2 regions of the Microbacterium sp. Ag1 genome follow, and region 2 is predicted to be linked to the other one. Evidence: riboswitches for the same ligand, from Rfam matches in the RefSeq annotation. Region 2 holds a riboswitch; the other holds the start of a gene.

Region 1 (11,868 bases), on a different contig from region 2:
GGTGTGTCATCGGTGATGAGCGTGACCGACCGCACGATCGTGGAGAGCGCGCTGGATGCCGTGATCGACAATGCCGTGAAGTTCTCGCCCGAGGGGGCGCACATCGAGATCGGGGCGAGACGGGAAGGAAGCGTCTGTCGGATCACGGTCCGCGATCACGGTCCGGGCCTCACCGACGAGCAGGCAGCTGCGGCGACCGACCGGTTCTGGCGCAACGTCGACACCGGGGATACACCGGGGTCAGGACTCGGGCTGGCGATCGCGAGCGATCTGCTGGCGACGATCGGGGGAGAGCTGGCGGTCTCTTCGGCACAGGGTGGCGGACTCGAGGTCGCGCTCGTCCTGCACGACGGGTCCACGCCATGAGGTCGGCCGCCAGGGGACTTCTCGCGGGAGGACTCGCGTTCGTGCTGCTGACCGGGTTGACCGCGTGCGTCCCTCGCTCCGACGAGTGGAGCGACGTCGAGTACGCGATCGCCAGCGGGGGCTCGACCGGTGTGTACTACGACTACGGCAGCCACCTGGCGGAAGAGCTGTCGGACCGGCTGGACCTCCGGATGGTCGCGCAGGAGACCGCGGGATCGGTCGACAACCTGCTGCGGGTGAGTTCGGGCGAGGCCCTGCTCGGATTCGCGCAGGGGGATGCCGCCGCCGACGCGGTGTCGGGCACCGGCGCCTTCGAGCGGCCGTTGGAGGTGGAGGCTCTCGCCCGCCTGTACGACGAGTACGTTCAGGTCGTGGTGCGGGGGGATTCGGACATCGACGACATCGGCGATCTTGCCGGCCGCACCATCTCACTCGGCGCCGAGAACTCCGGCGTCAACGTGATCGCTGGCCGAGTGCTCGACGCGGCAGGCGTCGCGCTCGATTCCGTCCGCGACCCCCAGCTCGACCTCAGCGCGTCGATCGGTGCGATGGAGCGTGGTGAGATCGACGGCTTCTTCTGGGTGGGGGGCCTGCCCACTCCCGGCGTGGCCGAACTGTCCTCGCGGGCTCCGGTGCGTCTGCTCCCGATCGAGCCCGAGTGGGTCAATGCCGTGAACGAACGGTACTCGCATGCCTATCGGCAGGCCGATGTCCCCGCGGGGACATACGGCCTGCCGGACTCCGCGCCGACGATGGCCGTTCCCAACTATCTCGTCACCGCCGCGTCCACGCCGGATGCCGTCGTGCACGATGTCCTGGCCGGGCTCTTCGACGCGCGACTGCGCATCGCGGGGGAGGTGCCGACCGCGGCGCTGCTGGATCGGCGCTCGGCGATCTTCACCGGTCCGGTCCCTCTCCACGATGGTGCGATCGACTACTACCGCGACCTGCGCGGTTGACTGCTCAAGAAATCCTCAAGAAGTCTGACAGCGGGGCCGGCGCTCTGCCATTGTGAGGTCGATCGCGCACGATCGTCGCCTGCTGCACAACTGTCGTTGGGGCATCGCAGCAGGACGATTCCGCGGCCCGTGGGGGCGGGCCGCGGGGTACCCATGCACAGCAGCATTGGTGCCGCGATCAGGTGATTACGAACGTGTAAATCTCACCGAGGTGCCTGGAGACCCGCGCCCGACGTGGCTAGTTTGGAGAAATGATGACCTCTGATACCCCGCTCGTCGTGGTCGAGAACGTCCAGAAGCACTACGGCGACTTCCAGGCGCTCACCGACATCGATCTGACCGTGAACTCGGGGGAGGTCGTCGTCGTGATCGGCCCGTCCGGCTCTGGGAAGTCGACACTGTGCCGCACGATCAACCGCTTGGAGACGATCACCAGCGGGAGCATCCGCATCGACGGCAAGGAACTCCCGGCCGAGGGCAAGGGCCTGGCTCATCTGCGCGCCGACGTCGGCATGGTCTTCCAGTCGTTCAACCTCTTTGCCCACCTCACGATCCTCGAGAACGTGACTCTCGGACCGATCAAGGTGCGCGGCATCAAGAAGGCCGACGCCGAGAAGGAGGCGATGATGCTGCTCGAGCGCGTCGGCGTGGCGCAGCAGGCCTCGAAGCTCCCTGCCCAGCTCTCCGGTGGTCAGCAGCAGCGCGTGGCCATCGCCCGCGCTCTCGCGATGCAGCCCAAGGTGATGCTGTTCGACGAGCCCACCAGTGCTCTCGACCCCGAGATGATCAACGAGGTGCTCGACGTCATGGTCGAACTCGCCCAGGACGGGATGACGATGATCGTCGTCACGCACGAGATGGGCTTCGCGCGCAAGGCCGCCGACCGCGTCGTGTTCATGGCGGACGGACGGATCGTGGAGGAGGCGACTCCCGAGGAGTTCTTCACGCACCCGAAGAGCGATCGCGCCAAGGACTTCCTCTCGAAGCTCCTCACGCACTGACGCGCCCGCACACTCACACACAGACCCTGCACACACAGCACACGAAGGAGACGCACATGCGACGCACACGGACACTGGCAGGCATCGGAATCGCGGCAGCCGCGCTGCTGACGCTCACCGCCTGCAACAGCGGAACACCGTCCAGCACGGGGGCCCCGGAAGGCGGCGACGAAGGTGACTCCTCCAGCAGCACGCCCTGGACAGTCCTGACCGACGTCAGCATCGACGGCAGCCCGACGTTCGACCGGATCGAGTCGTCCGGAAAGATCAAGGTCGGCGTCAAGGAGGACCAGCCCGGTCTCGGCTACCTCGACCCCGTGACCGGTGACCGCACCGGATTCGACGTCGACATCGCCCGCTGGATGGCGGCATCGCTCGGTGTCGACCCGGAGAAGATCGAGTTCCAGGCGATCGCCTCCGCGAACCGCGAGCAGGCCATCGTGAACGGCGACATCGACTACTACGTCGGCACCTACTCCATCACCGACAAGCGCAAGGAGCAGATCTCCTTCGCCGGTCCGTACTTCGTCACCGGCCAGGGTCTCCTGGTGGCAGCTGACAGCGATATCAAGAGCGTCGACGACCTCGACTCCTCGACGACCGTCTGCTCGGCGACCGGCTCGACGCCGATCCAGAACATCAAGACGAACTACCCCGACGTGCCCACCAAGGAGTACGACACGTACTCCAAGTGCGTCGAGGACCTGAAGAACGGCCAGGTGGACGCGGTCACCACCGATGAGGCGATCCTCATCGGCTACGCGGCTCAGGACCCGGACAACCTCAAGGTCGTCGGTGAGCCCTTCAGCGAGGAGCGCTACGGCATCGGCGTCGCCAAGGGCGACGACGCCCTCGTGGAGTACTTCAACACGCAGCTGACCGACGGTGGCGAGATCTGGCAGCAGATCTTCGACAACAACCTCGGTGCCTCCGGCGTCAAGGCGACGCAGCCCGAGGTCGACCCGGTCGGTTGATCTCCGCGGGGCGGTCGGCATGGTCGGCCGCCCCGCTCATGCAGGACACTTTCGAGAACCCGAATCGACAGGAGCAGCAGTGGGAGTCATCTCCGACCACCTCGACCTCTGGGGAGAGGCACTGTGGGGAACCATCGTGCTGTTCCTCGGCGGCGGCATCATCGCGCTGGTCCTCGGGCTCATCGTCGGGGCCGCGCGTGTGTCGCCGGTCCCGATCGCCCGCGCCGTCGGTGGCGTGTACGTGAACTGGATCCGCAACACACCACTGACCCTGGTCATGTTCTTCTTCGCCTTCTGCCTTCCGATCCTGCTGGGGGAGCGGGTGAACTCCCTGCTGCTGGCCGTGATCGCGCTCGGCATCTACACCGCGACCTATGTGGCGGAGGCGCTGCGAGCCGGCATCAACACCGTGCCGGTCGGCCAGGCGGAAGCCGCACGGGCGATCGGCCTGAACTTCGGCCAGGTCATGCGCTACGTGGTGCTGCCGCAGGCGACGCGCTCCGTCGTCCCGCCCATGATGAGCGTGCTCATCGCCCTCATGAAGAACACCACGGTTGCCGCAGGGTTCTCGGTCGTCAACCTCGGCACCATCCGCGCGGCGCTCAGCGAACGCGGTGAGAACGCGCTCGTCGTGCTCCTGTGGGTCATGGTCCTGTTCGTGGTGCTGGTGCTGCTGCTCGCCTGGGTGCAGCGCGTTCTCGAGAACAAGTGGAGGATCGCGCGATGAGTTCCGTCCTGTTCGACGTCCCCGGCCCCCGTGCCGTCGCCCGCAACCGGCTCATCGGAGTCGCCACGGTGCTCGTGGTCCTCGCGGTGCTCGGCTGGGTGGTGTGGAGGCTGTTCGCCACCGGGCAGTTCTCCGCAGAGAAGTGGAACATCTTCACGTTCTCCGCGGTCTGGATCCGCTTCGGCGAAGGCCTCCTGGCCACGCTGGCCGCGTTCGCCGTCGCCGGCGTCGGGTCCCTCGCGCTCGGATTCCTGCTCGGCATCGGCCGCCTCTCGGAGCACGCCTGGGTGCGTGAGCCGGTCCGGTGGATCATCGAGGTGCTGCGAGCGGTGCCCGTGCTCATCCTCATGATGCTGCTGTACTACGGCCTCCCGGTGATCGGCGTGAAGATGCCGCCGTACTGGGCCGTCGTCATCGCCCTGATCGTCTACAACGGCTCCGTGCTCGCCGAGGTGCTGCGAGCTGGCATCGAGTCGCTGCCCCGCGGACAGAAGGAGGCCGGCTACGCGATCGGACTGCGGAAGACCGGGGTGATGTACTTCATCCTGATCCCGCAGGCCGTCCGGGCCATGATGCCGGTGATCATCGCGCAGCTCGTCGTGGCGCTCAAGGACACCGCGCTCGGCTTCATCATCACGTACCAGGAGCTCCTCTACGTCATCAACCAGATCGGCAACCAGGCGCCCTACGGCTCCCCGCTGATCCCGGCGGCGATCGTCGGCGGATCGATGTACGTGGCCGTCTGCCTCCTGCTCTCCTACATCGCCTACCGCCTGCAGAAGCGTGCCAAGCGCTCGCCGAAGGCAGGGCCTGCGGTGCCGGATCCCCGCCAGCACGGAGGCGAGACCAACACCTCGCTCATCGTGCTGCAGGGAGATGGGTCCGAGAAGGCGCGCTGATCCGCGAAAGCCACCTGCGCGCCCCCGGTAGACTCGATTCTCGTGTCAGAGTCTCCTGAAATCACCCCGGAAGCGGTCGAGTCCGCTGTTGCCGATGCCCTCGCGGCGATCGCCGCAGCCGCCGACACCGCCGAGCTGAAAGCGGCCCGCGCCGCACACGTCGCCGACGGATCGCCGCTCGCGGTACTGAACGCCTCGATGCGCCAGGTCGCTCCCGAGAACAAGGCCGCATTCGGCAAGCTCGTGGGCCAGGGGAGAGGGCAGGTGACCCAGGCGCTGGCCGCGAAGGAGGCCGAGCTCGCCGAGGCCGAGGTCGCCGCGCGCCTCGAGTCCGAGCGGGTGGACATCACCGCCGTGCCCTCGCGCACGCGTGTCGGCGCCCGACACCCGCTCACGCTCCTGCAGGACCAGGTGTGCGACATCTTCGTCGGCATGGGCTGGGAGATCGCGGAGGGACCGGAGCTCGAGCACGAGTGGTTCAACTTCGACGCACTGAACTTCGATGTGGACCACCCCGCACGCCAGGAGCAGGACACGTTCTACGTGGACCCGCCCTCGCGTCACCTCGTGATGCGCACGCACACGAGCCCGGTGCAGGTGCGCTCGATGCTCGACCGCGAGGTGCCCATCTACGTGCTGTGCCCCGGCCGGGTGTATCGCACCGACGAGTTCGACGCCACGCACCTGCCGGTGTTCACGCAGTTCGAGGGACTCGTGATCGACAAGGGCATCACGATGGCGCACCTCAAGGGCACGCTCGACCACTTCGCGAAGCTGCTCTTCGGCCCCGAGGCCAAGACGCGCTTCCGCACCAACTACTTCCCCTTCACCGAGCCGTCCGCCGAGCTCGATCTGTGGCACCCCACGTTCAAGGGCGGTGCGCGCTGGATCGAGTGGGGCGGCTGCGGCATGGTCAACCCGAACGTGCTGCGCGCGGCAGGGATCGACCCGGAGGAATACAGCGGCTTCGCGTTCGGCATGGGCATCGAGCGGGGCCTGATGTTCCGCAGCGACGTCCAGGACATGCGCGACATGGCCGAGGGCGATGTCCGATTCAGCGAGCAGTACGGGATGGTGGTGTGATGCGCGTCCCGCTTTCGTGGTTGCGTGAGTACGTCGATCTGGCAGCGGACGCCACGCCCGAGGATGTCCTCGCGGCCCTGGTGACCGTCGGCTTCGAAGAGGAGGACGTGCACCGTTTCGACATCACGGGCCCCGTGGTGGTCGGCCAGGTCGTCTCGCTCGAGCCGGAGCCCCAGTCCAACGGCAAGACCATCAACTGGTGCCAGGTCGACGTCGGCGAGGCGAACGGCGGCATCCGTGGCATCGTCTGCGGCGCGCACAACTTCGTCGTCGGGGACAAGGTCGTCGTGACCCTGCCCGGTGCGGTGCTGCCCGGTCCGTTCCCGATCGCCGCCCGCAAGACCTACGGTCATGTGTCGGACGGCATGATCGCCTCTGCGCGCGAGCTGGGACTCGGTGACGAGCACAACGGCATCGTCGTGCTGTCCGACCTCGGCATCGATGCGCCCGTCGGCACCGACGCGATCGCCCTGCTCGGCCTCGACGACGTCGCGGTGGAGATCAACGTCACGCCCGACCGCGGTTACGCCTTCTCCCTGCGCGGGGTGGCTCGTGAGTACGCGCACGCGACCGGAGCGACCTTCCGCGACCCGGCGGAGCGCGACTTCGCCGAACTCCAGCCGGGCACCGGACACACGACCGTGGTCGACGACGTCGCACCTGTGCGTGCGAACGTCGGCGCCAGCGAGTTCGTGACCCGTGTCGTCCGCGACGTCGATCCCTCGCGTCCGACTCCTCCGTGGATGGTGGCGCGGCTCAGCCTCGCCGGCATGCGGTCGCTGGGCGTGCTCATCGACATCACCAACTATGTGATGCTCGAGCTCGGACAGCCGCTGCATGGCTACGACCTCGACAAGCTCACGGGCGGCATCACGGTCCGCCGCGCGACTCCGGGCGAGAAGATGACCACCCTCGACGGCGTCGAGCGCGCGCTGCACACCGAAGACCTGCTCATCACAGACGAGTCGGGTCCGATCGGCCTGGCCGGCGTCATGGGCGGCGGCACGACGGAGATGAGCGACTCCACCCGGAACGTGATGATCGAGGCGGCGAGCTTCGACCCGACCACGATCGCCCGTTCGGCTCGTCGTCACAAGCTGCCCAGCGAGGCGTCCAAGCGTTTCGAGCGCGGCGTCGACCCGCTGATCCCCTTCGTCGCGGCCCGGCGCGCGGCCGACCTCATGGTCGAGTTCGCCGGGGGCACGCTCACGGAGGAGGGCGGCGCGCTGTTCGCCGAGGTCTTCGTCGCGGAGATCGAGCTGCCCGCCGGCTTCGTGCAGGGGCTCATCGGCGTCGACTACACCGATGAAGAGATCACCGGTGCGCTGACGACGATCGGCGCGGAGGTCAGCCCTTCGACCGGCTCAGGGACCCAGGGCGGGTGGACGGTCATCCCGCCGACCTGGCGCCCCGACCTCACCGACAAGTGGACGCTCGCCGAGGAAGTCGCCCGCATCCACGGGCTCGACCGCATCCCCTCGGTGCTGCCGACGCCTCCCTCCGGGCGCGGCCTCACCGCGCACCAGCAGGGCCGCCGCCGCGTGGCCGATGCTCTGGCTGCTGCGGGGCTGGTCGAGACGCCGTCGTTCCCGTTCACCACGGAGGCGCAGAACGATCTGCACGGCTCCGCGTCGGGCGAGCACCTGCCGAGCATCCGTCTGGCGAATCCGCTCGACGGGCAGGCGCCGTACCTGCGCCGGTCGCTGATCCCCGGTCTGCTGCAGACCGCGCACCGCAACATCTCCCGCGGGCTCACCGACCTCGCGATCTTCGAAACCGGGGTGGTCTTCCTTCCCGAGCCGGGTGTGGAGTACGGCACCGATGAGGTGCCGCCGCTGGGGGAGCGTCCGTCCGACGAGACGCTCGCGGAGCTGAACGCCTCGATCCCGCCACAGCACCGGTTCGTCTCCGGACTCCTCACCGGCCATGTCGCACCGCGCCAGCCCGGTCGCCCCGCCGAGGCCGCCGGCCTCGTGGAGGCTCTGGACGCGGTCCGTGTGATCGCGGCAGCCGCCGGGGTCGACATCGACGTGCTCCAGGCCGAACGCGCCGCCCTCCACCCCGGGCGCACCGGGTCGCTCCTGGTGGCAGGCGAAGAGGTCGGATACGTCGGCGAGCTGCACCCCGCTGTCGCCGAGGGGGCCGATCTTCCCGGGCGCGCGACCGTGTTCGAGCTCGACCTCGACCGCATCCTGTCGCTTGCCGGCGGACGGGTCGTCGCGGCTTCGCTGTCGACGTTCCCCGCCGCTACGCAGGACGTGTCGCTCCTGGTTCCGGCCGGGGTCCCCGCCGCGGATGTGCAGGCCGCCCTCGCCGAAGGTGCGGGCACGCTGCTGGAGTCGGTGCGCCTCGTCGACGACTATCGCGGAGAGGGCGTTCCGGAGGGTTCCAAGAGCCTGACCTTCGCACTGAGGTTCCGGGCGGATGACCGCACCCTCACCGCGGCGGAGGCCACGGAAGCCAAGCTCGCCGGAGTCGAGGTCGCTGCGCAGCGCTTCGGAGCGACGCTGCGCGACTGAGGGCCGATCCGCGGTGTGAGGCGCACCGTGTCGTCCTCGGATGATCCAGGTCGGCGCCGGAGTACCGTGGCGGGATGAGAATCCTCCCCCAGGGCACTCCGGCCGCCGTCCCCGACGGGGCGCGACCGCTCGGCGAGGGGCCGTTCCTCGAGCCCGGCGCACAGATCGACTGGCACTACCGGAAACCGGGGTGGCAGCCGGGAGAGCCGTCCAGGATCTCGCCGATGCGCGTGGTCCGTGATGATGAGCGCGGTCTCGTGGCCTGGCTCGCTCCCGGGACGCTCCAGGAGGCGCCCGGCTCCAGCGATGGACAGCGCGTTCGGGAAGTGCCTCTCGCCCGGCGCTGGCTCGAGCCGCGGACGCGCATCGTGGAGCGCTGGCGGGGCAACGGGGTGCTGTGCATCGCCCCTGCGGGGATGCCGTGGTCGATCTGGCTTTTCTGGAGCGACACCACCGGGCCGGACTGGGCGTTCTCCGGGTGGTACGTGAATCTCGAAAACGCGCATCTGCGGACAGACCGGGACACCTTCTCGTCCGACCATATCCTCGACGTCGAGATCGATCCGGCGGGCGGCATCCACCTCAAGGACGAGGATGAGCTCGTCGCCGCGATCGCCCAGGGACGGCTCAGTTCCGAGCAGGCCGCGCAGATCGAGCGGCACGCGGACGCGGCCATCGCGTCGTTCGAGGCCGACGACTGGCCGTTCGACTCCGCGTGGACCCGCTGGCGGCCCGACCCCGCCTGGACGGTTCCGGTGCTGGCAGGCCTTGACCGGTTGGGTGCAGGCACACCATGACGGATGTTCTGATCCTGGGCGGCACCGGGTGGCTCTCCGGGCGCGTCGCCGGTCACTGGCGCGACCACGGAGCCACGGTCACCTGCCTCGCTCGAGGCACACGGCCCGCGCCGGAGGGAACGGTCCTGGTGCGTGGCGATCGCGAGGAGGCTTCGACCTACGCCGACCTCGCACGACGGGAGTGGGACCACGTCGTCGACATCTCCTCCCAGGCGGCGCATGTCGATCGGGCAGTCGAGATGCTGGGCGATCGAGCGGCACGATGGACGTACGTGTCATCCGTGTCGGTGTACTCCGATGACGAGACGGTCGGTGCGGACGAATCGGCTCCACGACACCCGGCGGCGGTTCTCGGCGACGAGTACGAGTACGCGGCGCAGAAGGTCGCCGCCGAGGACTCCGTCGCCCGATTGGGGGAGCGGGCACTCGTGGTGCGTCCCGGCCTGATCGTGGGCGACGGAGACCTGAGCGACCGCTTCGGCTACTGGAGTGCTGCGTTCGCTCGTGCCGACGCTGACGCCGTGCTGCTGCCCCCGCTGGACGGGCGGAGCGCTCAGTTGATCGACGTCGACGATCTGGCGGAGTACATCGTCACCGCGCGAGGCAGCGGAGCCGTCAACGCCGTCGGCGACGAGAGGCCTCTCGCGGATGTGCTGCGGATGGTCCGCGCTGCATCCGGGCACACCGGGGCGACCATCGTCGCGGACGAGGAGTGGCTCATCGCGCATGACGTGGACCACTGGGCCGGCCCGCACTCCCTGCCGCTGTGGCTCCCGCCCGAGATGACGGGATTCATGACCCGCTCGAACGCGGCATTCCATGAGACCGGTGGGACGCTCCGTCCGCTCGTCGACACGATCGAGCGCGTGCTCGCCGACGAACGGGAGCGCGGACTCGACCGCGAACGACGTGCCGGGCTCACGCGGGCGCAGGAGCGGGCGCTGCTGGCCGATCGATAGACTGCGGACAGTGACACGGGGTGCCGCGATCCGCGGCTGAGAACAGACCCGTCGAACCTGATCTAGTTCGTACTAGCGAAGGGATGTCGCGATGAGCGATCTTCTGCGTCCTGATTCCACACACGATCTCGCCGAAAAGGCTGCGGTGCTGCTGGGGGTGTTGCGTGAGGCGCCACCGCTGACGCACTGCATCACCAATGCCGTGGTCACCGGCTTCACCGCCAACGTGCTGCTGGCGCTCGGGGCTGCCCCCGCCATGGTCGACATCGTCGGGGAGGCCGGCATGTTCGCCGGTGTCGCCTCGGGGATGCTGGTCAACCTGGGGACGCCCACCCCGGAGCAGCGCGCGGCGACTCTGGAAGCCGTCACCGGTGCGAGGGCAGCCGGTACGCCCTGGGTGCTCGACCCCGTCGCGGTCGGTGCGCTCCCGGTGCGCACCGCACTCGCGCGTCAACTCGTCGAGCAGCGTCCGACCGCGATCCGCGGCAACGCCTCGGAGGTGCTGGCTCTCGCGGGGCTCAGCGCCGGTGGGCGAGGTGTGGATTCCACCGACAGCACCGAGTCCGCGGCCGAGGCCGCATCGGCGCTGGCTCGGACGACACGCGGTGTGGTGGCCGTGTCCGGCCCGATCGATCTGCTCACCGACGGCGAACGCGTGCTGCGGTTGTCCAACGGGCACGAGCTGCTCACGAGGGTCACGGGCGGCGGTTGTGCTCTGGGCGCGGTGATGGCGGCCTTCCTCGGCGCTGCGCGGGCGACAGGGCACGACGCGCTCACGGCGGTCGCGTCGGCGAGCCTCGTGTACACGATCGCGGCGGAGCAGGCAGCGGAGCGGTCCACCGGGCCGGGGAGCTTCGCCGTCGCGCTGCTGGATGCCCTCGCCGCGGTGGATTCCGCTGACATCAGGGTCCGTGCCCGCGTCGAAGGCGGTGCCCTGTGAACGCCGACCTCTCGCTCTACCTCGTCACGGATGCGGAGCTGTGCGGAGACCGGGGCGTCGTCGAGACCGTCCGGCACGCGGTGGAAGGCGGGGTGCGCATCGTGCAGCTGCGCGACAAGGACGCGACCGACGAGGAGACGGTCGAACAGCTGGTCGCGCTGTCGCAGGCGATCGACGGTCGGGCGCTGCTCGTGGTGAACGATCGGCTGGGCGCGGCCGTGGCTGCTCGTGAGCGTGGAGCCAGGGTCGATGGCGTGCACCTCGGTCAGGGCGACGCCTCGGTGCTGCGCGCCCGTGAGGCACTCGGACCCGACGCGTTGATCGGCCTCACCGCCAACACCGCCGCGCACCTCGACGCGGTGCGGGCCCTCCCGGCCGGGACGGTCGACTACCTCGGGGTCGGCGTCATCCGTCCCACCCTCACGAAGCCGGATCACCCCGTCCCGCTGGGCGTGGAGGGATTTCGCGACTTCGCCAGGCGCAGCGCACTCCCGTGCGTGGCGATCGGCGGTGTCCACATCGACGACACCGAGGCCCTTCGCGATGCCGGTGCGGCGGGGGTGGCCGTGGTCTCGGCGCTGTGTGCCGCCGACGATCCGGCCGCCGTAGCGACGCGGTTCCTGCGGCGCTGGCGCTCCGGGGGT
Region 2 (11,868 bases):
GTCGGAGTCGGATTCGTCAGAGGTGGACGCGAGAGTGTTGTCCTCCGTTGGGCCTGCGCCGAGCTGGTCGTCGGACTCGTCGGTGTGCGTCGATTCGGGTGCGTCGTGAAGATCGGCGAAGACCTCGACACCGCTGTGGTGCTCGTCTCCGCTCGCTGGATCCGCTGCCTGATCGCCTGCTGCATCGGCCGGTGCGGCGGAGCCGAACAGGATCTCATCGAACGATCGTTCCGGAGACTCCTCGAAGGGTGCCTGCTCGGCCTGCGCATGCTCCGCGTCGAGTTCGGCGGCAGGAGCTTCGTCCGTCGAAGCCGAGGCGTCGGACGAAGGCACGTCCGATTCGTCCGACGTGTGCTCGGAGCGGTCGCCCGTGTCCACGGATGCGGCGAGGTCGTCGACAGGGGCCTCGCCCGCAGGGGCGGCTGCGGCCTCAGCCGCCCAGGCGGCAGCGGCCGCCACCGGGATCGCGACCACGGAGTCGGCCGGAGCCGGCCCGGCCACGGAGGTCTCCGCCGCGGTGGCCTCCGCTGCGGTGTCTTCGGAAGCGGTGTCTTCGGAAGCGATGTCTTCCGCCGCGGTGACCTCCGCTGCGGTGTCTTCGGGGGCCGTCGCAGCGAGCTGCGGTGGCGTCGCCGAGATGCTCGGGGCGAACCGGCCACCGCGCATCAGGTCGATGAAGACGTCTTCGAGTGTCGGCCCTCGCTGGACGAGGGTGCTCAGGGCGATGCCCGCGTCGGCGGCGACCGCTCCCACCGTGCCGGCGTCTCCGCCGCGCACCGTGAGGCCCGAACGCAGCACCTCGATGTCGAAGCCGGCCTCCTGCAGTGCGGTCGTCAGCGCGCTGCGGTCCGCGGCGTCCACGATGACGGATCCGCCCTTGGGGTCGGCGAGCGTCTCGATCCCGCTGGAGAGCACGAGCGTGCCCTTCGAGAGCACGAGCACGTTGTCGGCGACCTGCTCGACTTCGCTGAGGACGTGCGACGACACGAGGACCGTGCGCCCTTCGTCCGCGAGGCGACGCATCAGGAGTCGCATCCAGCGGATCCCCTCGGGGTCGAGCCCGTTGGCCGGTTCGTCGAACACGAGCGCGCCGGGATCGCCCAGCAGGGCGTGGGCGACGCTGAGCCGCTGACGCATGCCGAGGGAGAAGCCCCCGATGCGGGAGCCGCCTTCACCCTCGAGGCCGACCAGGGAGAGCACTTCGCCGACGCGGGCCAGGGGGATGCCGTTCGCCTTGGCAGCGATGGTCAGCTGACGCTCGGCGGTGCGTCGAGGGCGGTAGACCGTCTCCTCGAGCACGGATCCGATGGTGCGCAACGGCTGCCGCAGCTCGGCGTAGGCCGTACCGCCGATGGTCGCCGTGCCTGAGGTGGCGCGCACCTGGCCGAGGAGGATCCGCAGCGTGGTGGTCTTGCCGGCACCGTTCGGGCCGAGGAAGGCGGTCACGGCACCGGGCTCCACGCGCGCGGAGAAGTCCGAGACGGCGGTCACCTCATTGAAGCGCTTCGTCACGTGCGTGAACTCGAGCACCTGTCCTTCAGGCATCCGTGACCTCTCGTCGCATTTGAACAGTTCCTCCCTATCCTGCCGGAAAAGCCTGTCGGATCCCGCATTTCGCGCGGAATACAGCCCTTCCCGGAAGGGGTAGCCTGGCGAGCGTGACCGAATCCCACGCTGCAGACCGCATCCTCGTCCGCACCGAAGGCGCGCTCGGACGACTCACCCTCAACCGTCCGGAGGCGATCAACGCGCTCGACGTCGACATGATCGAGAGCCTCACCGCGGTCCTGAACGCCTGGCGTGACGACACCGACGTGCAGATCGTGCTGCTCGACGGGGCAGGCGAGCGCGGCATGTGCGCGGGAGGAGACGTGCGCGCTCTGCATGGGCAGATCGTCGCGGGTCAGGCTGACCAGACGGCGGAGTTCTTCCGTGCGGAGTACGCCTTGAACGCCATGATCGCCGAGTATCCCAAGCCCGTGGTGGCATTGGCCGACGGCATCACGATGGGTGGTGGCATCGGGCTGGCCGGCCACGCCGCGATCCGCATCGTCACGGAACGCTCCAAGCTCGCCATGCCGGAGACCCGTATCGGATTCACTCCCGACGTCGGGGGAACCTGGCTGCTCGGCCGCGCTCCTGGGCGCCTGGGCGAGTACTTCGGTCTCACCGGATCCACCATGAGCGGCGCTGATGCCGTCTACCTCGGCTTCGCGGATCACTTCGTGCCATCCGACCGTCTGGACGCATTGCGCGAGGCCCTCGCCTTCCGTGCCGACCCGACCGGTCCCAGTGAGATCGTGCTGCTGTTCGACGAGACCCCGGAGCCCTCGCAGCTCCCGCACGCGCGCGCGTGGATCGATGAGGCCTTCTCCGCCCCCACCGTGAGCGAGATCGTCGAACGATTGAAAGCTCAGGGGACGACGGAGGCGGCGGCGACCGCTGACCTGCTCGAAGACCTCGCGCCCACCGGGCTCACCGTGACGCTCGACGCCGTCCGCGAGGCGCGCGACCTGCCGGGGCTCCGCGCGGCCCTGGAGGGCGAGTACCGTCGCGTGATGTGGTTCGTGAACGAGCATCCCGACCTCGTCGAGGGCATCAGAGCGCAGATCGTCGACAAGGACCGCGATCCGAAGTGGAACCCGCCCACGCTCGCCGAGCTCGCGCCCGACGCCGGCGCCCCCGCGCGCGACTACGTCCCGCAGCCCACGTTGTTCTGAGCCCTCGGGGTCAGAAAGGGCCCTCGGGGTCAGGGCGGGTCGCGGTTCCGCAGTGCGCTGCAATCAGCCGCACTTGTTCGCCCGCGTGCAGAAACCGCAGATCGGGGCGGGAAGCGGTTCGCTGTGAGCGAAGGTCCACCATGAGGGGGATACGAATGTCCGCGGATCGTGGCACTCTGTCTTGTGGCCGATTGTCGGTCGGCATCCGTCTGCCGAGAAATCCGCCGTTTCATCCTTCCTAGAAAGTCCGCCTGTGCTGGGAAAAATCCTCCTCCGTTATCTCTCCCGATACCGATGGCTGTTGCTCGCCGTGCTGGTGTTCCAGCTCGCGAGCGTGGCAGCCACCCTCTACCTCCCGCGCCTGAACGCCGACATCATCGACAAGGGCGTCGCCCGGGGCGACACCGGCTACATCTGGAGCACCGGTCTGTTCATGCTCGCGGTCTCGCTGGGGCAGATCATCGCCTCGGTCACCGCGACCTACTTCGCCGCGCGTGCAGCGATGGGTGCCGGGCGCGACATCCGCGCCGACGTCTTCGGCAAGGTCAGCGGCTTCTCCGAGCGTGAGGTGTCGCAGTTCGGTGCCGGTTCGCTCATCACCCGCAACACGAACGATGTGCAGCAGGTGCAGATGCTGGCCATGATGGGCGCGACCATGCTCGTCACGGCACCGCTGCTCGCGATCGGCGGCATCTTCTTCGCGGTCCAGACCAACGTCGGACTCAGCTGGCTGATCGCCGTCTCGGTGCCGCTGCTGCTCATCCTGGCTGCCCTCGTCATCGGCCGCATGGTGCCGCTGTTCCGCAGTTACCAGGGCAAGCTCGACAACGTCAACCGCATCATGCGCGAGCAGCTCACGGGCGTCCGCGTGGTGCGTGCCTTCGTGCGCGAGCGCATCGAGGAGGAGCGCTTCCGCGGGGCGAACACCGACATCATGGTCGTGGGCCGCAAGGTCGGCTCGCTCTTCGTGCTGCTGTTCCCGCTGTTCATGCTCATCCTCAACGTCACGGTCGTCTCGGTCATCTGGTTCGGCGGCATCGAGGTGAACAACGGCACGGTGCAGGTCGGCACGCTGTTCGCCTTCATGCAGTACATCGGTCAGATCATGGGCGGCGTCATCATGGCGAGCTTCATGGCGATGATGATCCCGCGCGCCGCAGTCTCGGCCGAGCGCATCGGCGAGGTGCTCGACTCCGAGTCCACCCTCGTGCGTCCGGAGAACGGCGTCACCGCGTTCCCGGTCCCCGGATCCGTGGCGCTCGACGACGTCGAGTTCACCTACCCCGGAGCCGACTCGCCGGTTCTCACCGGGATCAGCTTCGCCGCGCAGCCGGGCGAGACGGTCGCGATCGTCGGCTCGACCGGTTCGGGAAAGACGACGCTGATCTCCCTCATCCCTCGTCTCTTCGACGTCTCGGGCGGATCCGTGCACGTCGGGGGCACCGATGTGCGCGAGGCCGACGTCGAGTCGCTCTGGGACAGCATCGGCCTGGTGCCGCAGCGTCCGTTCCTCTTCACCGGCACCGTCGCGTCCAACCTGCGCTACGGCCGTGAAGAGGCCACCGACGAAGAGCTGTGGCACGCGCTCGACATCGCACAGGGTCGTGACTTCGTGGAGGAGATGCCGGACGGTCTCGACTCCCGCATCGCCCAGGGCGGCACGAACGTCTCCGGCGGTCAGCGTCAGCGGCTCGCGATCGCCCGCGCGATCGTGCACCAGCCGAAGATCCTCGTCTTCGACGACTCGTTCTCCGCCCTCGACCTGACGACAGACGCGCGGCTCCGCCAAGCGCTGTGGCGGGAACTCCCGCACGTCACGAAGATCGTGGTCGCCCAGCGCATCTCCACCATCACGGACGCCGACCGCATCGTCGTGCTCGACGGCGGCACCATGGTGGGCGTCGGCACGCACGAGGAGCTGCTCGAGACGAGCGACACCTACCGAGAGATCGTCGAATCGCAGCTGGGGGTGGACGCATGAGCGCGCAGAACGACGACCAGCGCAAGGCCAAGCGGGGCCGCGGCAAGGCGGCTTCGTCCGTCGCCGAGGTCGAGCTGACCGCCGAGGAGAAGTACGAGGCCGAGCTCGCCGAGCAGGCGCGTCAGAACTCCGGCGACTGGGACAGCGTCGCACCGGGCAAGGCCGACAACTTCGGCCCCAGCTTCGCGCGCATGATCGGGCTGCTGAAGCCCTCGGCCATCTGGTTCGTCTTCGTGTCGATCCTCGGCGCGATCGGCGTGGTCCTGACGGTCGCAGCGCCCAAGGTGCTCGCCGAGGCGACCAACCTCGTCTACAAGGGCTTCATCTCCATCCAGCTCGGTCAGCCCACCGACGGCTTCCCCGGCTTCCCCGCCGGCACGTCGCAGGACGTGGTGGTCGACGCGCTGCGGGCAGGCGGACAGGACGACTTCGCGAACCAGGTCGGCGCGCTGGGAGACTTCACGGTCGGCCAGGGCATCGACTTCGACGCGCTGCGGCTCGTCATCGCCGCCGTGCTCGGCATCTACGTGGCCGCCGCCTTCCTCACCTGGATCCAGGGTTACGTCATCAACGTGATCATGGTGCGCACCATGTGGCGACTGCGCGAATCGGTCGAGGCGAAGATCAACCGCCTGCCCCTGGCGTACTTCGACAAGGTGCAGCGCGGCGAGCTGATCTCGCGCGTCACGAACGACATCGACAACATCACGCAGACGATGCAGCAGTCGCTCTCGGGCGCACTCACCTCGGTGCTCACCGTGATCGGCGTGCTCGTGATGATGTTCTCGATCTCATGGCAGCTCGCCCTCGTGGCCCTCATCACGCTGCCTCTCATGGGCGTGATCTTCGGCATCATCGGACCGCGGTCGCAGAAGGCCTTCGGCACGCAGTGGCGCAAGGTCGGCCGGCTCAACGCCCGTGTCGAGGAGGCGTTCTCTGGCCACGCGCTGGTGAAGGTCTTCGGTCGCGAGAAGGACGCACTGGACAAGTTCCAGGACGAGAACGAAGAGCTGTTCCAGGCGAGCTTCAAGGCGCAGTTCCTCTCCGGCATCATCATGCCGGCGATGATGTTCGTCGGGAACCTCAGCTACGTGGGCATCGCGGTGCTCGGTGGTCTGATGGTCGCCAACGGTCAGCTCCGCCTCGGTGACGTGCAGGCGTTCATCCAGTACTCGCAGCAGTTCACGCAGCCGCTGTCCGAGCTGGGCGGAATGGCCGCTGTCGTGCAGTCCGGGACCGCCTCCGCCGAGCGTGTGTTCGAACTGCTCGACGCCGAGGAGCAGGAGGCCGACGACGCCGATGCTCCCGAGCTCGTGGAGGGCAAGGGCGTCATCGAGTTCGAGAACGTCGCGTTCTCGTACACGCCGGATCGTCCGCTCATCCGTGATCTGTCGTTCCGGGTGGAGCCGGGTCAGACCGTCGCGATCGTCGGTCCGACCGGTGCGGGCAAGACGACGCTGGTCAACCTGATCATGCGCTTCTACGAGCTCAGCGGTGGACGGATCATGCTCGACGGGCAGGACATCGCCGAGGTGACCCGCGACGAGCTGCGTTCGCGCACCGGCATGGTGCTCCAGGACCCGTGGCTGTTCGCCGGCAGCATCCGCGAGAACATCCGCTACGGTCGCTCGACCGCGACCGATGAAGAGGTCCTCGCCGCAGCCAGGGCCACCTACGTCGACCGCTTCGTGCACGCCCTCCCCGAGGGATACGACACGGTGCTCGACGAGGATGCAGCGAACGTGTCGGCCGGTGAGCGTCAGCTCATCACCATCGCGCGGGCGTTCGTCGCACAGCCGTCGATCCTCATCCTCGATGAGGCCACGTCGGCGGTCGACACCCGCACCGAACTGCTGCTGCAGCACGCGATGGCCGCGCTCCGAGAGGGGCGCACGTCGTTCGTGATCGCGCACCGACTGTCGACCATCCGCGATGCCGACCTCATCCTGGTGATGGAGCACGGCGACATCGTGGAGAAGGGAACGCACGACGAGCTCATCGCCGCGCAGGGCGCCTATTGGCGTCTGTACCAGTCGCAGTTCGAGCAGGCCGCGACCGACATCGACGCCGAAGACGCGCTCACGGGAACGACGCCGGTCGTCGTCACCGGCGAAGCGGGCGACACCGATGCTGCGCGCGCGGAGGCTGCAGCCGCTGTGGCCGGCGCGTCCGTCGGCGCACAGGTGCCGGCAGCCGAGACGGCCGCGGCGCAGGCCCTGCTGGAAGACGGCGCTGACGGCTCCGATCACCGCTCCTGACCTACGGCATCAACGCACGACGCCCCACCGCCGCTCACGCGGGGTGGGGCGTCGTCGTAGGCGATCGCCGGGGAGTGCGTCAGGGCTGGTCGGCTCTGATCCCGAGCAGCTCGAGCGGGTGGGTCAGACGCCACCAGGGACTCGGCCCCTCGACATCCGCGGCCAGCACCAGCGGAGTCGTCGTGGTGTTGACCGGTCCTGCCGTGGTCAGCGTGCCCACCGTGTCACCCTGTTCGCGTTCTTCGCCGAGGTCGAAGGCGGTCGCGGCGGTCGCGGTCGCGCTGTTCCAGAGCACCACATCGGCGTCGGATTCGGTGATGACGTCGACCTGCTCGCCCCACGGAGTCGTGACGCTGCCGACCACGGTGTCCTTCGCGACGGCCGGCGCCTGCGCCTCCAGTGCGGATTCCGCCTCGGCGAACAGGGAACGCGTGAGAGCGAGTCGCTCGTCGTCTCCGGCTTGATTCAGCGCCGCGGCGAACAGGTGCACCGTGGTGTCACCGATCACGAGGTCCTTCGCGGTGAGAAGGTTCCAGCCGACCAGGGTGCCGGTCTTGATGCCGACGACACCGGGATCGTCGAGCATGCCGTTCGTGTTCACGACGGTGCCCGCACCCGGGAGGTCGACGGACTTGGTGCCGACGATCTCGGCGAAGACCGGGTTCTGCATCGCACGCTCGCCGAGCGCCACCAGGGCCTCGGGCGTGGCCACGTTGCGCTCGTCGAAGCCGGAGGGGGTCACCACGGTGATTCCGGTCAGGCCACGTTCGCGCAACCACACCTCTGCAGCCCTCGCGAACTCGCGCTCGGAGCCCCAGATCTCGGTCGCGAGCCGATCGATGTAGTTGTTCGCGGAACCCATGAGCGTCCCCTGCAACAGCTGGTACTCCGTGAGCACTCCGCCGATGGGCACGTCGAGGGCGGATTGGTCACTGCGCCGGTAGTCCCAGTACTTCACGCTGTCGGCGCGGGTGAACGAGAACTCGGGTCCTTGCTCCCCGACAGCGAGCGGCATGCGGTCGAGCACCATCAGACTGCTGACGACCTTGGTGATGCTCGCGATGCTCACGGCGTCGGGCACCGAAGCCGCCGTCGTCATGCCCGCGATGCCGACGGCACCCGCACCCTCGGTCGGCCAGGTCACGGCGGCGGCAGCGGCGGGAGTCGTCGCGAACTCGACCGACTGCACCGTCGGCGGCACCTCGTGGAGGGGCCAGAGCAGTGTGGTGCCGGCGTAGACGGCGACGAGACCGGCGAGCGTGGCCAGCGGGACCAGGACAACCGGGCGGGCGATGGCGGGGCGAAGACGCGCACCGCGCAGCAGACCGCTCGATCGCTCGGCCTCCGAGGTGTCGTCGAGAGTGGCCGTGGCGGTGTGCTCGGCGACGGTCGCGGCGTCGACCCAGGTGAGAGCGGTGGCCGTCGTGGTGTCGTCGGCCCACTGGGGCGCGGCTGTCTCCGACGCGGTGAGTTCGCCGGAAGGATCCGAGACCGTGCGGTCGCGAGGGATGAACGGCGGCTTCGTCAGCGCGGGGGTGGCCGGTTCCGGGGCGCTCACGGCCTCCGGTGGAACGACGGCCTCCGGTGGAACGACGGGCTCCGGGTCTACGACGGGCTCCGGGTCTACGACGGGCTCCGGGTCTACGACCGTCCCCGGAGCATCCGCTCCAGGCGACGTCTGCTCGGCCGTCAGCACCGATCCGCCTGTCGCGGTGTCGGCGGTGTCGGCGGGGGCAGGGCCGTCGTCGCCGACGACGCCCGTCGCCTCGTCGGCGGGATCTGATGCGGTCACTCGTTTACGGTACCCAATCCCGCGCGTGTTCCGCGGCGCCGGGCCCTGTCGCCACGGGGGTGTCGCCGACGGTAGGATCGTCAGCACAACCACGGGAGTCCGGCGAGCCGGGCTGAGAGGGAGCGAATCGCGCTTCGACCGTCGAACCTGATCTGGGTCATGCCAGCGCAGGGAGGAGTTCAGATGAGTACGCCCACGTCCGCATCCACGCAGCAGGCATCCGCCGCCGCACAGGATCCGCACCGCACATCGATCTGGCGCTGGCGCGTCGTCGACATCGTCGTTGCCGCCGTCCTCGGCGTCGCGATCGGCCTCGTGTTCTGGGGATGGAACACGATCGGCTACGCCTGGTTCGGTGCGGCCGATGCTCTGACGCCGGGACTGGGCGGTATCGCCGTCGGCATCTGGCTGCTGGGCGGCGTCGTCGGCGGCCTCGTCATCCGCAAGCCCGGTGCGGCGCTGGTCGTCGAGCTCGTCGCAGCGATCGTGTCGATGCTGATCGGCAACGTGTGGGGCGTCTCGACCGTGCTGTCCGGCATCGTGCAGGGACTCGGCGCGGAGATCATCTTCGCCCTGTTCTTCTACCGGCGCTTCGGGATCGCGGTCGCCGCGCTCGCCGGTGTCGGTGCAGCGGTGGCTGCCTGGGTGTTCGAGCTGTTCTACGGCAGCTCGCCCAACATCCTGAAGTCCGTCGAGTTCAACACGATCTACCTGGTCAGCGTTGTCGTCTCCGGGGCGATCCTGGCGGGTGTCGTCGGTTGGCTGCTGGTGCGCGCGTTGGCGGTCACCGGTGCACTGAACCGCTTCGCCGTCGGGCGAGAGCACGTGCGCGAGGTCTGACCGTGACCATCGCCGCCCCGGCCCGCGTGCAGGCTGCGGGCTGGGGCTGGCGGTACGCCGGTCGGAAGCTCCCCGCCGTCGAGGACGTCTCGTTCACGATCGAACCGGGTGAGCGGGTGCTGCTGCTCGGCGCCTCCGGTGCCGGGAAGTCGACGCTGCTCGCGGGCCTGGCCGGGGTCCTCGGCGGCGACGACGAAGGGGTGCGAACCGGGTCGCTGCACATCGACGGTGCCGCCCCCGAATCCCGGCACGGTCAGGTGGGCCTCGTCCTGCAGGACCCCGATGCGGGGATCGTGCTGTCGAAGGTCGGCGACGACGTGGCGTTCGGGTGCGAGAACCTCGGTGTGCCCGCATCCGAGATCCCCGGTCGCGTCGCGGAGGCGCTGGATGCCGTCGGGCTCGATGTGCCGCTGCAACGCCCCACGAAGGCCCTGTCGGGCGGACAGAAGCAGCGACTGGTGCTCGCCGGTGTGCTCGCGATGCGCCCAGGGCTGCTGCTGCTCGACGAGCCGACGGCGAACCTCGACCCCGAGGGTGTGCGCGAGGTGCGGGCGAGCGTCGAACATGCCGTCGCCTCCACCGGTGCGACGCTGATCGTCGTCGAGCACCGCACACCGATCTGGGTCGATCTGATGACGCGCGTGATCGTGCTCGCGGCCGACGGCGGACTGCTCGCCGACGGGGAACCGGCCCAGGTGTTCGCGGCATACGGCGACGTGCTGGCGGACGCCGGGGTGTGGGTGCCCGACCGGGGGATCGACCTGCCCGTGCTGGAGCAGGTGTCGGCACCGGACGCGCTCACCGCGTCCGACCTGACGATCGGACGGGAGCATGGAGCGCCGGTGCAGCGCGGGCTCGACCTGCGCGTGCCGCGGGCGAACGCGACGGTGATCACCGGGCCGAACGGCGCCGGCAAGTCGACGCTCGCCCTCACGCTCGCCGGGCTCATCCCGGAGCAGGCGGGAGAGGTGCGGTCGGCACCGGAGCTGGCGGGGCGCAAGGGCACGCGCCCCATCCGCTGGACCTCGCGCGAGCTGCTCACCCGCATCGGGATGGTGTTCCAGGAGCCGGAGCACCAGTTCCTGGCCCAGACCCTTCGCGATGAGCTCGCGGTCGGGCCACGGGCGCTCGGCTGGGATCAGGCGAAGACGGATACGGTCGTTGACGGTCTTCTCGAACGCCTGGGCCTCGCCCCGCTCGCCCTCGCCAACCCGTTCACGCTCTCCGGAGGGCAGAAGCGGCGGCTGTCGGTCGCCACCGTGCTGGCCGGGGCGCCGGAGGTCATCGTGCTCGACGAGCCGACGTTCGGACAGGACCGCCGCGGGTGGATCTCGCTCGTCGCCCTGCTGCAGGAGGAGATCGCGCGTGGCCGGTCGATCATCGCGGTCACGCACGACGACGCGGTGATCCGACACCTGGGCGGTCATCGCATCGAGTTGGGGTCGTCGTCGTGACGGCGACCGAGACCGTGCGCCCGGTCTGGCTCGACGGTGTGAACCCGGTGACGAAGCTGCTGCTCGCCCTGCTGCTGTCCGTGCCGCTGTTCGCCTCCATCGACATCACGAGCGCGCTGGCAGCGATCGTCCTGCAGCTGCTCTGCCTACCGTTGACGGGGCTGCGTCTGTCGACGGTGCTGAAGCGCCTGCTGCCGGTCGTGATCTTCGCCCCGATCGCCGGTGTGAGCATGCTGCTGTATGCGGAACCGGCAGGGCGCATCTACTGGACGTTCGGCTTCGCGACGATCAGCGACGACTCCATCACGCTCGCGATCGCGGTGAGTCTGCGAGTGATCGCGCTCGGACTCCCCACGATCCTGCTGTTCGGCGGCACCGACCCGACCGAGCTCGCCGACGCGTTGGCGCAGGTGGCCAAGCTCCCGAGCCGCTTCGTGCTCGGCATCCTCGCGGGAACGCGCATGCTGGGGCTATTCCTCGATGACTGGCGCACCATGAGCCTGGCCCGTCGCGCGCGCGGTGTGGGCGACCGGGGTGTGCTGCGACGGTTCTTCTCGATGGCGTTCGTGCTGCTCGTGTTCGCGGTGCGGCGCGGCTCGAAGCTGGCGCTCGCGATGGAGGCCAGGGGCTTCGGCTCCGGCATTCCGCGCACCTGGTCGCGTCCCTCCCGGTTGCACCCGCGTGATGCGGTGGCGGTGATCGGCGGAATCGCGATCATGGCACTTGCGCTCGCCGCCGCCGTGCTCGTCGGGACGTTCCGTTTCGTCTGGAGCTAGCTCCGGTCGAGCTGGAAGTAGTGCTCACGGTGCAGTGCGCACCGCTC

Evidence for each region. A riboswitch is a leader RNA that binds a small molecule or an ion and turns the genes downstream of it on or off. The one in region 2 is predicted to bind thiamine pyrophosphate.
Region 1: it holds a riboswitch for thiamine pyrophosphate, as region 2 does, so the genes downstream of both, thiM (hydroxyethylthiazole kinase) here and AAY78_RS06370 (ECF transporter S component) in region 2, are expected to answer to the same signal.

The regions. Positions count from the first base shown of each region.
Region 1 covers NZ_LBCR01000032.1:318,405-330,272, forward strand. The annotation lists gene AAY78_RS14715 (sensor histidine kinase) at 1-366, shown strand, start outside; gene AAY78_RS14720 (TAXI family TRAP transporter solute-binding subunit) at 363-1,325, shown strand; gene AAY78_RS14725 (amino acid ABC transporter ATP-binding protein) at 1,577-2,326, shown strand; gene AAY78_RS14730 (glutamate ABC transporter substrate-binding protein) at 2,383-3,300, shown strand; gene AAY78_RS14735 (amino acid ABC transporter permease) at 3,380-4,027, shown strand; gene AAY78_RS14740 (amino acid ABC transporter permease) at 4,024-4,926, shown strand; gene pheS (phenylalanine--tRNA ligase subunit alpha) at 4,969-6,009, shown strand; gene pheT (phenylalanine--tRNA ligase subunit beta) at 6,009-8,528, shown strand; gene AAY78_RS14755 (DUF402 domain-containing protein) at 8,603-9,325, shown strand; gene AAY78_RS14760 (NAD-dependent epimerase/dehydratase family protein) at 9,322-10,284, shown strand; TPP riboswitch at 10,291-10,385, shown strand; gene thiM (hydroxyethylthiazole kinase) at 10,376-11,224, shown strand; gene AAY78_RS14770 (bifunctional hydroxymethylpyrimidine kinase/phosphomethylpyrimidine kinase) at 11,221-11,868, shown strand, end outside.
Region 2 covers NZ_LBCR01000027.1:53,135-65,002, forward strand. The annotation lists gene AAY78_RS19695 (ATP-binding cassette domain-containing protein) at 1-1,545, opposite strand, end outside; gene AAY78_RS06350 (enoyl-CoA hydratase/isomerase family protein) at 1,659-2,720, shown strand; gene AAY78_RS06355 (ABC transporter ATP-binding protein) at 2,974-4,701, shown strand; gene AAY78_RS06360 (ABC transporter ATP-binding protein) at 4,698-6,959, shown strand; gene AAY78_RS06365 (D-alanyl-D-alanine carboxypeptidase family protein) at 7,039-8,751, opposite strand; TPP riboswitch at 8,833-8,942, shown strand; gene AAY78_RS06370 (ECF transporter S component) at 8,935-9,591, shown strand; gene AAY78_RS06375 (ABC transporter ATP-binding protein) at 9,594-11,045, shown strand; gene AAY78_RS06380 (energy-coupling factor transporter transmembrane component T family protein) at 11,042-11,821, shown strand; gene AAY78_RS06385 (CHY zinc finger protein) at 11,818-11,868, opposite strand, start outside.